DNA from 3 places in the Alsobacter sp. genome. Region 2 is predicted to be linked to each of the others. Evidence: predicted binding sites of a transcription regulator. Region 2 holds the regulator's gene; each other region holds the start of a gene.
The links. The regulator PhoB, encoded in region 2, activates phosphate uptake and scavenging genes when phosphate is short. The targets are predictions, from matches to a motif close to TGTCATNNANCTGTCAT.

Region 1: AC5JCN_RS12425 (arsenate reductase/protein-tyrosine-phosphatase family protein) is a predicted target of PhoB. The motif match lies at 1,963-1,979, and genes of this name have one in related genera.
Region 3: AC5JCN_RS15915 (RNA degradosome polyphosphate kinase) is a predicted target of PhoB. The motif match lies at 2,151-2,167, and genes of this name have one in related genera.

Annotation. Positions count from the first base shown of each region.
Region 1 covers NZ_JCACDK010000014.1:316,455-320,695, reverse strand. Annotated here, with positions in the region: gene AC5JCN_RS12430 (DUF3644 domain-containing protein) at 412-1,560, shown strand; gene AC5JCN_RS12425 (arsenate reductase/protein-tyrosine-phosphatase family protein) at 2,074-2,976, shown strand; gene AC5JCN_RS12420 (MIP/aquaporin family protein) at 2,973-3,650, shown strand; gene arsC (arsenate reductase (glutaredoxin)) at 3,662-4,084, shown strand.
Region 2 covers NZ_JCACDK010000018.1:1,545,489-1,549,729, forward strand. Annotated here, with positions in the region: gene AC5JCN_RS22180 (glycoside hydrolase family 15 protein) at 1-88, shown strand, start outside; gene AC5JCN_RS22185 (GcrA family cell cycle regulator) at 404-952, shown strand; gene phoB (phosphate regulon transcriptional regulator PhoB) at 1,390-2,094, opposite strand; gene AC5JCN_RS22195 (ATP-binding protein) at 2,175-3,263, opposite strand; gene AC5JCN_RS22200 (lysylphosphatidylglycerol synthase domain-containing protein) at 3,321-4,241, opposite strand, start outside.
Region 3 covers NZ_JCACDK010000018.1:215,989-220,229, forward strand. Annotated here, with positions in the region: gene AC5JCN_RS15900 (3-hydroxyacyl-CoA dehydrogenase family protein) at 1-869, opposite strand, end outside; gene AC5JCN_RS15905 (nuclear transport factor 2 family protein) at 1,014-1,400, shown strand; gene AC5JCN_RS15910 (hypothetical protein) at 1,680-2,015, opposite strand; gene AC5JCN_RS15915 (RNA degradosome polyphosphate kinase) at 2,209-4,241, shown strand, end outside.

The sequences.
Region 1 (4,241 bases), on a different contig from region 2:
GCTTAGATACCTGAAAAGTCAAACAGAATTGCGATTGAATACGCAGGTAGATGTGGATTCGAGGCTTTCACCAACGTAGTGACTTGGCGTGTTCATCAGTAAGTTGACGAACAACACCGCCGGCAGCGACACCACTACCGTCGCGGCAGAGAACGCTGGACGCCAGCGGATCTGCATTAAGCGCAACCCAGAGCAAACCGCAAAGGTGATCACACGCGTTAATACTAACGTCGGGGAGGTGTCCAACGTTGTTCCCTGCACCTCGGGTCGGCGCAATGCTTTGGATGTCAGCAATCACCCTCTGCTCTGATTGCCTATAGCTGTGTAGTCTAGCTCCCGGCACGAATCCGTGGGGTAGTCGATATGGCGAAGCGAAAGCGCGGGAACACGCTTGAACGATGGGAAGTCGCCTTGATCAAAGCGATGCTCTCCCGAGGCGGCTACAATGACCAAGATATCCTCGCCTACTTCACACGGCCAACAAGGTCGGTGAATCACCGCGCCGTATCCGAGATTCGTACAGAGGCGAAGCATAAGGCTGTCAGAGCAGCGACCGAAGTAGAACTCGACGACTTCCTTGCCACTTGGCCCGACGTTGATCCCGGAACGGGTTTGAGCCTGCGCGGTGACGAATTGCTGGTGAAGGCTCGCGAGGCGATGATCGCGGCGGTTCACTTGTTCAATGGTGCCGGCCTGCACTTCCGTGCGGAGTTATTCATTGTCACGAGCGTTATTGCCTGGACCTACCTGCTACACGCATGGTTCCGACGAGAGGGTATAGATCACCGTTACAGGGAGGCAGACGGCAGCATCAAGAAAACTAAGCAGGGTGCCGAGTGTTATTGGGAAATAGGGATGTGCCTGCGTCATGCGCGGTGCCCTGTCCCGCCCGGTGCTGTGAAGAACTTGGAGTTTCTGACGGAGATCCGACACGAGATTGAGCATCGTTCCACAACACGAATAGACGACGAGTTGAGCGCTAAGCTGCAGGCGTGCTGCATCAATTTCAACGACGTGATCAAAAGCCAGTTTGGATCACAATTTGGATTGGAGCGCAGACTCCCCATTGCGTTGCAGTTTGTGACGTTCAGCGCTGACCAGCGTGCAGTTTTGAAGAAGGCGAGTGACCTTCCAGGGCACATCGGTTCCGCCATGGACGCGTTCCAAGACCGCCTAAGCGAGGAAGAGTTCAACGACCCCCGGTTCGCATTCCGTGCAGTGTTCGTCCCCAAGCTGGCGAACCACAAGTCTTCTGCGGATCGTGCGATTGAGTTTGTGAAGGGCGACTCTGACAAGGGGCGAGCGCTCAATGAGGTGTTTCTGAAGACCGTTGATAGACGAAGATTCACCCCTACTCAGGTTGTTCGTATTGTTCAGGGCGAAGGCTTTCCTCGGTTCACACAGGAGAGTCACACCCGACTTTGGCGCGCACTGTTAGCGAAAGATCCCGCCAAGGGGTTTGGGCGACAGGGTGACTACGCAGGCACCTGGGTATGGTATGACAATTGGCTGGAACGCGTGCGCGCTCACTGTCAGGAGCAATCGGATCGGTATGCGTAACGGGTCGCGCTCAATTGCACGCTGTCCCAGCACGTCCCAGAACGGCCCGATTCAATGTGGGTAGGAATGTTGGTAGGAAGCAAAGTGCGACAGTGATAATCACTGTAGTAACAACGCTCTAAGCGAAAAAATCGTGTCCTTCCGCCCCAGCCAGACCTTCCTAAGTCAATGATTTTGCAGATTTCGACCCTTGGCAGGATAGGGGGGCGGACAGTGCCCTGCTTGAGCGGAAGGCGGGCCTAAGCCGCGGGAGCGTGCGGGCCTGGCCGGCTTCACCTCCGCAGCTCCAGGTGAAGTGGCATCGCCCGCCACCCGGGTGAATGGCTTCGCGGTCTGGCCTGCCCCGTGGTGAGGGAGGCACCCTGCTGCGCGCGACATCCCGAGCGCAGCGGCAAACAGCTCCGTCATCTCTCTGTCATCACAATATGTCGATATGTACCGACAGATCGACATCGGATGAGATCTTCGTGAGGAACTGAGACGGCCGATGCCTCGTCAACCCCAGTCAGCCGGATGATGGAACACGGGACCAAACTCGAGTCTGACGACGTCCTTGCCGCCCTTGGTGCGCTTGCCCAGCCGTGGCGGCTCGAAACCTACCGCCTCCTCGCGCGATACCTCCCTTTCGGCCTGCCGGCGGGCGACATCGCGCGCCTCCTCGCTGTCCCGCACAACACGATGTCCACCCATCTGCAGGCCCTGGAGGCGGCCGGGCTGATCACGTCCAGGCGGGAGGGTCGCTCGATCATCTACGCGGCGAACCGGGCCCGCATGCTCCAGCTCACGGCGTTTCTCCTCGAGGATTGCGCCCGAACGCCGGCTCCCTTCGCCGAGCTCTTGAGCGCGGCGGCCGCCCCCTTTCCAGCCCGACGCGAGGTCTCGATGGCCAACCGCCCCGCCAATGTCCTCATCCTGTGCACCGGCAACTCCGCTCGCTCGATCCTGGCCGAGGCCATCCTGAACCGGGAAGGCGCCGGTCGCTTCAAGGCATATTCGGCTGGCAGCCAGCCCAAAGGCGAGCCGAACCCGCATGCGCTCTCGCTCCTGCATGACCTCGGTTACGAGACCGGCGGTTTCCGCTCGAAGAGCTGGGACGAGTTCGCCGGCCCGTATGCGCCGACCATGGATTTCATCATCACCGTCTGCGACAGCGCGGCGGGAGAGACTTGCCCCTACTGGCCTGGCCATCCCCTCGTGGCGCATTGGGGGATCCCTGACCCGGCCGCTGTCGAGGGCAGCGACGCCGAGAAACGCGCCGCCTTCATGGAAGCCTACCGGCGCCTCTCCTCGCGCATCTCGGAGTTCGTGAATCTGGACATCGACCATCTGGACCTCGCCTCGCTCAAGGCACGCCTTGCGCAGATCGGTGGCATGGAAGGCGCCACTGACATAGCTCGGAAGGGCGCTGCCGCATGACGACCTTTGACCTCAAGCGGAGGCTTGCCGCCGAACTGCTCGGCACGGCCATCCTCGTGGCGACCGTCGTGGGCTCGGGCATCATGGCCACGAAACTCACGAAGGATGTCGGCCTTGCGCTGCTCGGCAACACGCTGCCGACCGGCGCGATCCTCGTGGTGCTCATCCTGATCTTCGGACCCATTTCTGGTGCTCACTTCAATCCGGCCGTGAGCCTCGTCATGGCGCAACGCTCCCGGATGCAGTGGGGCGAGGTTGGGCCCTATGTCGCCGCCCAGGTGATTGGCGGCATCGCTGGATCCCTTATCGCCCATTTGATGTTCGACCTGCCGGTCTGGCAGGCTTCGCAGACCGTACGGGCCGGTGGCGCCCAGTGGTTTGCCGAGTTCGTGGCGACCTTCGGGTTGGTGCTGACCATCTTCGGCGTCGTCCGCTTCAAGCCCGAGAGCGCGCCCGTGGCGGTCGGGCTCTACATTACCGCTGCCTACTGGTTCACGGCCTCGACGTCCTTCGCCAACCCGGCGGTGACGATAGCGCGCGCCTTCACCGATACCTTCGCCGGGATCGCCCCGGCCAATGTGCCGGCCTTCGTGGTCGCGCAGGTGATCGGAGCCTTCGCCGCCAGCGCCCTCGCGGGATGGCTGTTCTCGCCGGTGTCGCAGACACGCGCCTGAGGAGCGGAGCCATGGACGTCGTCATCCACCACAACCCCGAGTGCGGCACCTCGCGCAACGTGCTGGCCATCATCGAGGCAGCTGGTTATCGGCCAGCCATCATCGAGTACCTGAAGACGGGATGGACCCGCCCGCAGCTGCTCGGTCTCTTCGCCGCGGCCGGCCTGACGCCGCGTACCGCGTTGCGCGAAACGAAGTCGCCAGCGGCAGAGCTCGGTTTGCTCGATCCGTCGGTGCCGGATGAGCAGCTCCTGAATGCCATGCTGGAGCACCCCGTGCTCGTCAATCGCCCCATCGTCTGCACCGCGAAGGGCGTGCGGCTGTGCCGGCCGAGCGAGGTGGTGCTCGACCTCCTGGAGCGCTGGCCGCCCGGTCCCTTCGCAAAGGAAGACAGTTCGCCGCTCATCGATGCGCAGGGCCGGCGGGTCGCGTAGAACACGCGCGACGCATCCTCCCCCGGACCAGCGAACGATGACGGACGACCCTGCTGCTCTACGGTTCGGTCCGGGACCGCTCCTTCGGCCGCCTGGCCTGCGCAGGACGCTGCGGGTCGCTCGCCCATGAGCGTTGACCCGGAGCAGACGACGGAGC
Region 2 (4,241 bases):
GTGGGGCAACTTCCCGCAGACCTATTCGCTGGTTGGCCTGATCAACGCCGCCGTGCGGCTCAGCCGCAGCTGGGAAGAGGCTTTCTGAGGGGGCCGATCAGGTCGCTGGCGAGCTCGTTTCCGATTTCCTGAATCGGATGAAGGGCTTGCCCGCTACAACCCTTTGGCGTGCCTCGAAAGTGAGTCTTTCCCGCCACGTTCGCTGGGGAAAACACCATCAGGAGTCGCCCGACTCTTGCACCGGAGTCGCGCCATATCGTAGGTTCGCCCCTGTCGAATACGACATCTGGTGCGGCAAGCCACAGGTCGAGTGAAGTGTTCCACGTGCCCCGTGAATACCGGGGCGGCGAGGACTTCCGGATTCGACGTACGAGGCACTGAGAATAATCGGGGAATGAGGCCTATGTCCTGGACCGACGAGCGTGTCGAACTGCTCAAGAAGCTCTGGAACCAGGGTCTCAGCGCAAGCCAGATCGCTGGCGAACTTGCGGGAGGCGTGACGCGCAACGCCGTCATCGGCAAGGTTCACCGTCTGGGCCTGTCCGGTCGCACCAAGGCGCCGGCTCCGCAGGCGGCCCGTCCGCGCAAGGCGACGCGTGCTCCGAGCCACCCGATGATGCACTCGCCACCCGTGCGGGGGAACCTGGCGCTGAGCCCCAAGCCTATCGCCCCGGCCATGCCCGCCCCGGTCATCGAGATCGCGCCGGCTCCCTCGCCGGACGTGGTGATCCCGATCTCCGAGCGCGTCACCATTATGGAGCTGCGCGAGTCCATGTGCCGCTGGCCGCATGGCGATCCCACGTCGGAGGAGTTCCGGTTCTGCGGCGCCAAGTCACCGCCCGGCACGCCCTACTGCCCCTACCACTCCCAGATCGCCTACCAGCCCTCCCTGGAGCGCCGCCGCGACCGCAAGGCCCAGGGTATGCCGCCAGTCCGCGTCGCGCACGGCTGACGCCAGACAGCGGCGCGGGTCTCCAGGCCCGCTCTTTTCCCAAGCGCCAGCCGCAACGCGCGTCTGAAGCCGCGCGGTCCGAGCCGTCGGCGCGCCGCGGAGCGCGGGTCTCCAGACCCGCTCTTTTCCCAAGCGCCAGCGCAAAGCGCGTCTGAAGACGCGCGGTCCGAGCCGTCGGTGAGCCTGGGAGGGCGGGTCTTCAGACCCGCTCTTCTCCCAAGCGCCAGCCGCAAAGCGCGTCTGAAGACGCGCGGTCCGCGCCGTCGGTGAGCCTCGGAGCGCGGGTCTCCAGACCCGCTCTTTCCCAAGCGCCAGCGCAAAGCGCGTCTGAAGACGCGCGGTCCGAGCCGTCGGTGAGCCTTGGAGCGCGGGTCTTCAGACCCGCTCTTTTCCCAAGCGTCAGCCGCAAAGCGTGTCTGGAGACGCGCGGTCCGGCTTTAGCGCCTTCCGAACGTCTCGTCGAAGGAATAACCGGACCCTCGCACGGTGCGGATCGGGTCCTTCTCGCGGGGCCGGTTGATGGCCTTGCGAAGGCGCCCGACATGCACGTCGACGGTGCGTTCGTCGATTTCCGCGTCGATGCCCCAGACGCCGTCGAGCAGCTGGGCCCGGCTGTAGACGCGGCCGGGCTTCTCCATCAGGAACTCGAGCATGCGGAACTCGGTCGGGCCGAGGTGGAGCTCGCGGCCGGACCGGCGCACGCGCTTGGTCTCGCGGTCGAGCACGATGTCGCCGGCCTCGAGCAGGCTGGCGACGCGCCCGGGCGATGACCGGCGCAGCAGGGCGCGCACGCGGGCGACCAGCTCGGGGACCGAGAAGGGCTTCACCACGTAGTCGTCGGCGCCGGTGGCCAGTCCCCGCACGCGTTCGCTCTCCTCGCCACGGGCGGTGAGCATGATGACCGGGAGGCGCTGCGTGTCGGGGCGCTGCCGCAGGCGGCGGCAGAGCTCGATCCCGGAGAGGCCGGGGAGCATCCAGTCGAGCAGGACGAGGTCGAAGTTGCGCTCACGCAGCGACACCTCGGCGTCGTCGCCGCGTGCGACGCATTCGACGCCGTACCCCTCCGCCTCGAGGTTGTAGCGCAGAAGCATGGTCAAGGGCTCTTCGTCCTCGACGATGAGGATCTGCGGCGCGGTTGCCATCTGTCACTCCGCTGGCTTCTGACGGACCTTCTTCTATGACCGGCGCGTGACGTTCTGTTGACGTGTTTAGGCGTTGCAGCTCAGGGGTTTGCTTCCTGTGCTTGTGTCACCAGAGGCAGCGTGACACGGAATGTGGCGCCTTCGCCCGGCCGGCTCTCGATCGTCAGGCGCCCGCGGTGGCGGTTGACGATATGCTTGACGATGGCCAGGCCAAGCCCGGTGCCGCCCTTTTCGCGGCTGTCGGCCGTGTCGACGCGGTAGAAGCGCTCGGTGAGGCGGGGGAGATGTTCCGGCGCGATGCCGGGCCCATAATCGCGCACGGCCAGCTGAGCCAGGCAGGCCTGTTGTTCGCCCGTCGTGCCCAGCGTGATGTCGACCCTGCCTCCGCTCTGGCCGTACTTGATCGCGTTCTCGATCAGGTTGTCGCAGACGCGCAGCAACTCGTCGCGGTCACCCGCCACGATCACCCGCCCTTGCGGCAGATCGGGGTGGACGACGACGCCGCGCTCCTCGGCCAGCGGGCGGACCGTGTCGATCATTTGCCGCACCACGCCCGACAGGTCGACCGCCGTGGAGGGGTGCCGGTGCTCGATCATCTCGATGCGCGAAAGGGAGAGCAGGTCGTCGATGAGGCGCGCCATCCGCTGGGCCTGCACCCGCATGATGCCGAGGAACCGGTCGCGCGCTGCGGGATCGTTGCGTGCCGGGCCCTGCAGGGTCTCAATGAAGCCCAGCACCGAGGCCAGGGGCGTGCGCAGCTCGTGGCTGGCATTGGCGACGAAGTCGACCCGCATCGCCTCGAGCCGGCGCTCGGGGGTCACGTCCCGCAGCACGATCATCGCCGCCGGCCGGTTGCGCTGGATCAGCGTCTGCTGCGTGATGGCGGTGACGCGCATGGCGTAGACCCGCTCCACGGGCACGCGCTCGGAATACTCGCCGGTGACGGCGGCTTCCCCCGCCAGCACCCGCTCGACGGCCGAGACGATGTCCGGCGCTCGCAGCGAGAAGGACAGCGGCCAGCCCGTGGACAGGGATGGCCAGGCTTCGGCGGCGGCCGGGTTGAACAGGAGCACGGTGCCGCGGCCGTCCGTCAGGATGACGGGATCGGCGATGGCGCCCAGGGTGGCCGCCACGATCCCGCCCGCATCAAAGCCCTCAAGGGCGGCCATGTCCCGAATCCTCTGCAGTCCGGCGACTGCATGAGACACGATTCTCACGCGCACATGTCAGTCCTGTGCTGCCGCGTCGTCCTTTTGCGTCCTGTAGGCGGCGAGCCGGGTGAAGATCTCGTAGACGCCCAGCAGCAGAAGAGCCGACACGAACGGCACGAGATAATAGCAGATGCGGAAAAGCAGCAGCGCCCCGATCAGCCCCTCATAGGGCAGCCGCCAGAAGGCGAGCAGCATGGTCGCCTCGAAGACGCCGAGCCCGCCCGGCGCGTGGCTGACGATGCCGAGAAGGCAGGCGAACGCGTAGACGGCGGCGAAGGTGGCGAACTCCACGCCATAGCCCTGAGGCAAGAGCACGTAGAGCACGCCGGCTGCACAGCACACGTCTCCCATGCCCAGCAGGATCTGCCCGACCGAGACCCGGAAGCTTGGCAGCTCGAGCCGCCAGCGCTGCACGCGGACGGCGCGGCGCCTCGCCCCGACCCAGACGAGGTAGACGATGATGGCACCGAGCGCGGCGGCTCCGATCAGCTGGTTGGTCTCGACCGGCAGGTGGTTGAGGTCCGCGAGCGCGTCGGCCCGGAAAATGAGGCCGAGCCCGACGATCGTTCCCATGCCGAGCAGGAAGGTGACGCCGGCAATGAAGGTGATGCTGGCCACCTTGCCGGCCGACACGCCGAGCGGTGAGTAGATCCAGTATCGAACCGAGCCTGCCGTCACGAGCGGGAAGCCGAGCGTGAAGGATATGGCGTAGCTCGTAAAAGACGCGAGAGCCGTCTTTCGGTATGGCACCTTCAGCTTGAGCTGACGCAGGGCCAGCACGTCGTAGAACGTCAGCAGCAGGTAGCTGGCCGCGGTGAGCCCTCCGGCGATCGCGAGCTGGTCGCGCGTGGCGTTGCGGAAGGCTTCCTTCACGTCCTCCAGGTTGACGGTGGACAGGATCTTGTACAGCACGGCCATGGAGGCGGCGAACAGCAG
Region 3 (4,241 bases), 1.3 Mb from region 2:
GCGGCGCGAGCCTCGTCATAGATGAAGAAGCCGCGGCCCCGCTTGCGACCGAGATAGCCGGCGTCGCACATTTGCTTCAGCAGCGGACTGGGGCGGAACTTCGGATCGTCGAAGCCGCCATAGAGCGTCTCCATGATGTCGAGCACCACGTCGAGGCCGATGAGGTCGGCGAGAGAGAGCGGGCCCATGGGGTGATTTGCGCCGAGCTTCATCATCGCATCGACGTCGTCCGGCGAGGCGAGCCCCTCATAGACGCAGTTGATCGCCTCGTTGATCATGGGGATCAGCACGCGGTTGACGACGAAGCCGTAGCTGTCACGCGAGACGCGGGCCGTCTTGCCGATCCGCCCGCACAAGGCAACCACGTCGTCGCAGACGGAATCCTCCGTCTGTAGCGCGCGGACGATCTCGACCAGCTGCATCATTGGAACGGGATTGAAGAAATGCATGCCGACGACGCGGCCGGGATGGCGCGAGGCGGCCGCGATGCGGGTCACGGAGATCGACGAGGTGTTCGTCGCCAGGATGGCGGTCTCGCTGCAGATGTCGTCGAGTTCGCGGATGAGCGCTTCCTTCACCTCGATGCGTTCGACGATGGCTTCCACAACCAGGTCGCAGGGAGCAAGCAGCGCTGCCTCGGTGACGGGCGTGATGCGCGCCAAGGCATCCTTGCGATCGGACTCGAGCAGCTTTCCGCGCTGGGCGAGCCGCAGGAGGCTGCGGTCGATCGTCGTCATGGCCCGATTCAACGCATCCTTGCCGAGGTCACGCATCACGACCGGAAACCCTGCCATCGCGAAAGCCTGCGCGATGCCGTTGCCCATGGTGCCGGCGCCCACGACGCCGATCGTCTGGATGTTTTTGCCCATCGTTCGCCCCCGTCTCTGGAAGAGCCGCTATGGGAGCAGCAGCAGGCGACGGGAATGCGAAGTCTGCGTGAGATCGGGGCGACACACGGGCGTCATCGCCGGGAGAGAGCGTCTGAAGGTTGGCGTCGGTCTTATGGGGTGATCATGCCGGATTCAGAGATCGACGACCTCCACGCTGCGGTACGCTCCTTCAGCGACGCTTGGGCGAGAGGCGACTGGGTCGCCGTCGAACGGCTGATGTCGGCCACCTACACCCATACCGACTTCGCGGGTGAGTTCCTCGACAGGCAGGGTTGGCTCGACTACGTGCGCAGCCGGAGCGGGCAGCCAACCCGGATTGACTTTGACGAGTTGAACGCCCGCATCCTTGGCGACACCGCCATCGTCACCGGCATCAATGCTATCCACTGGAGCGGCGGTGAGGCCGCGGGGATCGACCAGCGTATCCGGTTCACCCAAGTGTGGCGCAAGCGCGAGGGCCGATGGGAGCGGGAAGCATTCCATGCCTCGCTTCTTCCAGACGGCGCCTGAAGCCGGGGGAAGACGTGAGTCCGGCCTTGCCGAACTCCCCTGCCACCATGGTCGGCGCCCATAGGACGGCGCGGGCCGGCGCCTTCCTTCGTTGACTGATATGCGACTTCACCAACGGGGGGTGAGAGCTCTGCAATCCTTCGTCTGACGTCACTGGACCAAGAACGCGGAAGACCTCCAGAGGCTCGCGGATCCCCTTCAGATTGATCTCTCCTCGGGGTTCGATTTCGAACTGCCCGGGGCCGAGCACGGGCGCAAGCCCTGACCAGGGTGTCAGTGTCAGTCCGGCTCGGATTGATCGCCGGCAATGCCCTCCAGCGCGGCGCGCGCCCGCTCTCGCGGATCCGCGCAGCCATCGGCGATGTCGATGAGGGCCTGGACAGCCAGCGCCCGAAGCACACTGATCTCGGCTGACAGATCGTCATGCTCATAGACGATCGTCTCCCAATCCAGGATGGAAGCAGCAGGCATCGGCGGCACATCGGTGCGGATGGGTGCGCCCACGGCCCACTCCGACAGCACTGCCGCCGCCCGGCCCACAGCCGCCTGCCGAGCCAGATCTCCAAGAATGACAGAGCGTTGGATGTCCGAACGCTCTGGCTTGCTCTTTTTCATCTCGGCCTCCGACAAAGCTGGCCTGGCGGGCCGTCGAACAAGGCCGCTAGCAGCGCCCGATGACGCAACGAAGAACGCACCCTGATCCCGGCTGCCGGTCCCACTGTTCGCGGCGCGAGCTTCCGCCTGCGCAAGTGTCATGCAGATGTCGGCACCCCCTGCTTGAACCAAGCTGAAGCAGGGAGCGTGCAGGATGAGTGAAGCAGCACCGATCAGTGGCCGTTCGGTCAACAGGCGTTCGCCGCGCAAGGCCGTCGTCGCTGACCATCCGAGGGCTGATGACCCCGGTCGCTTCGCCAATCGCGAACTCTCCTGGCTGGAGTTCGACCGCCGCGTGCTGGAAGAGGCGGGCAACCCGTCCAATCCCCTGCTGGAACGCCTGCGCTTCCTGTCAATCGCGGCCAGCAATCTGGACGAATTCTTCATGGTCCGGGTGTCCGGCCTGATCGAGCAGGTGGAAGCCGGCATCACCTCGCCGACCATGGACGGCCTTACGCCAGCCGTCCTGATGGAGCGGATCGGCGAGAGCGCCGGCCGCCTGAACGCCGACCAGCAAGCAGCCTGGCGCGACCTGCGACGGCTGCTGGTCGCCGAGTCGATTCACGTCGTCGAGCGGGAAGAGCTTTCCGCGGCCGACCTCTCGGCGCTGGCGCGACACTTCGAGGATCTCGTCTTCCCCGTCGTGACGCCGCTGGCCATCGACCCCGCGCATCCCTTTCCGTTCATCCCCAACCTTGAACTCTCCCTCGCTCTCGACGTCGTGCGGGCCGAGGACGGGCGCGAGTTCCAGGGCCTGATCCGCATCCCCGGCAAACTGCCGCGCTTCGTGCGCCTCGAAGGTGACTCGTCCACGCACCGCTTCGTCCGCGTCGAGGATCTGATCGCGCAGTTCGCGGAACAGCTCTTCCCCGGCTGCGTCATCGGCGGGATGGGCCTGTTCCGGGTCGTCCGCGATCTCGACATCGAGTTCGCCGAAGACACCAACGATCTCGTGAGGGTTTTCGAGGCGGCGCTGAAGGAAAGGCGCCGTGGCTCGGTGATCCGGCTGGAGGTCGCATCCGACATGCCCGAGGCGCTGCGCGCCAGCGTCGCTCGCGAGCTCAAGGTCGATGCCCAGGACATTCTGGTCGAGAGCGGACTGATCGGCCTGTCGTCTCTGTCGCAGATCGTCGGCGTCGAGCGCCCGGATCTGAAATTCCCGCCCTTCGTTCCGCGGTTTCCGGAGCGTATCCGCCAGTTCGGCGGCGACTGTTTCGCCGCCATCCGGGAGAAGGACATCGTCGTCCATCACCCGTACGAGTCCTTCGACGTGGTCGTGCAGTTCCTGAACCAGGCGGCCCGCGACCCCAACGTCGTGGCCCTGAAGCAGACGCTCTACCGCACCTCGGCCGACAGCCCCATCGTCCGTGCGTTGATCGAGGCCGCGGAGGCGGGAAAGTCGGTGACGGCGCTCGTCGAGCTGAAGGCGCGCTTTGACGAGGAGGCCAACATCCGCTGGGCGCGCTCGCTGGAACGTGCGGGCGTTCAGGTCGTCTACGGCTTCATCGACCTCAAGACGCACGCGAAGCTGTCGATGGTGGTGCGGCAGGAGGCCGGTAGGCTGGTCACCTACTGCCACGTCGGAACCGGCAACTACCACCCGATCACGGCGCGCATCTACACGGACCTGTCCGTCTTCACCTGCGATCCCGAGATCGGGCGGGACGTGGCTCGCATCTTCAACTTCATCACCGGATACGGCGAGCCGGCGGAACTCGACCAGATGTCGATCTCACCGACCTCTGCCAAGCCGCGCCTGCTCGAAGACATCGCCGCCGAGATCGAGCATGCCCGCGCCGGCCGGCCGGCCGCGATCTGGATAAAGTGCAATTCCCTGGTCGACCCGCAGATCATCGACGCTCTCTATGCGGCAAGCCAGGCGGGCGTTCACATCGACCTCGTCGTGCGCGGCATCTGCTGCCTTCGGCCGGGCGTCGAAGGCCTTTCCGAGAACATCCGGGCCAAGTCGATCGTCGGACGCTTCCTGGAGCACTCCCGCATCTACGCCTTCGGCAATGGGAATGGGCTGCCGAACAAGGATGCCCGCCTCTACATTTCGTCCGCCGACCTGATGCCGCGCAACCTGGACCGGCGCGTCGAGACGCTCCTGCCGATCCGCAACGCCACCCTGCACGAGCAGATCCTCGACCAGGTCCTTCTCGCCAACCTCATGGACAACGTGCAGAG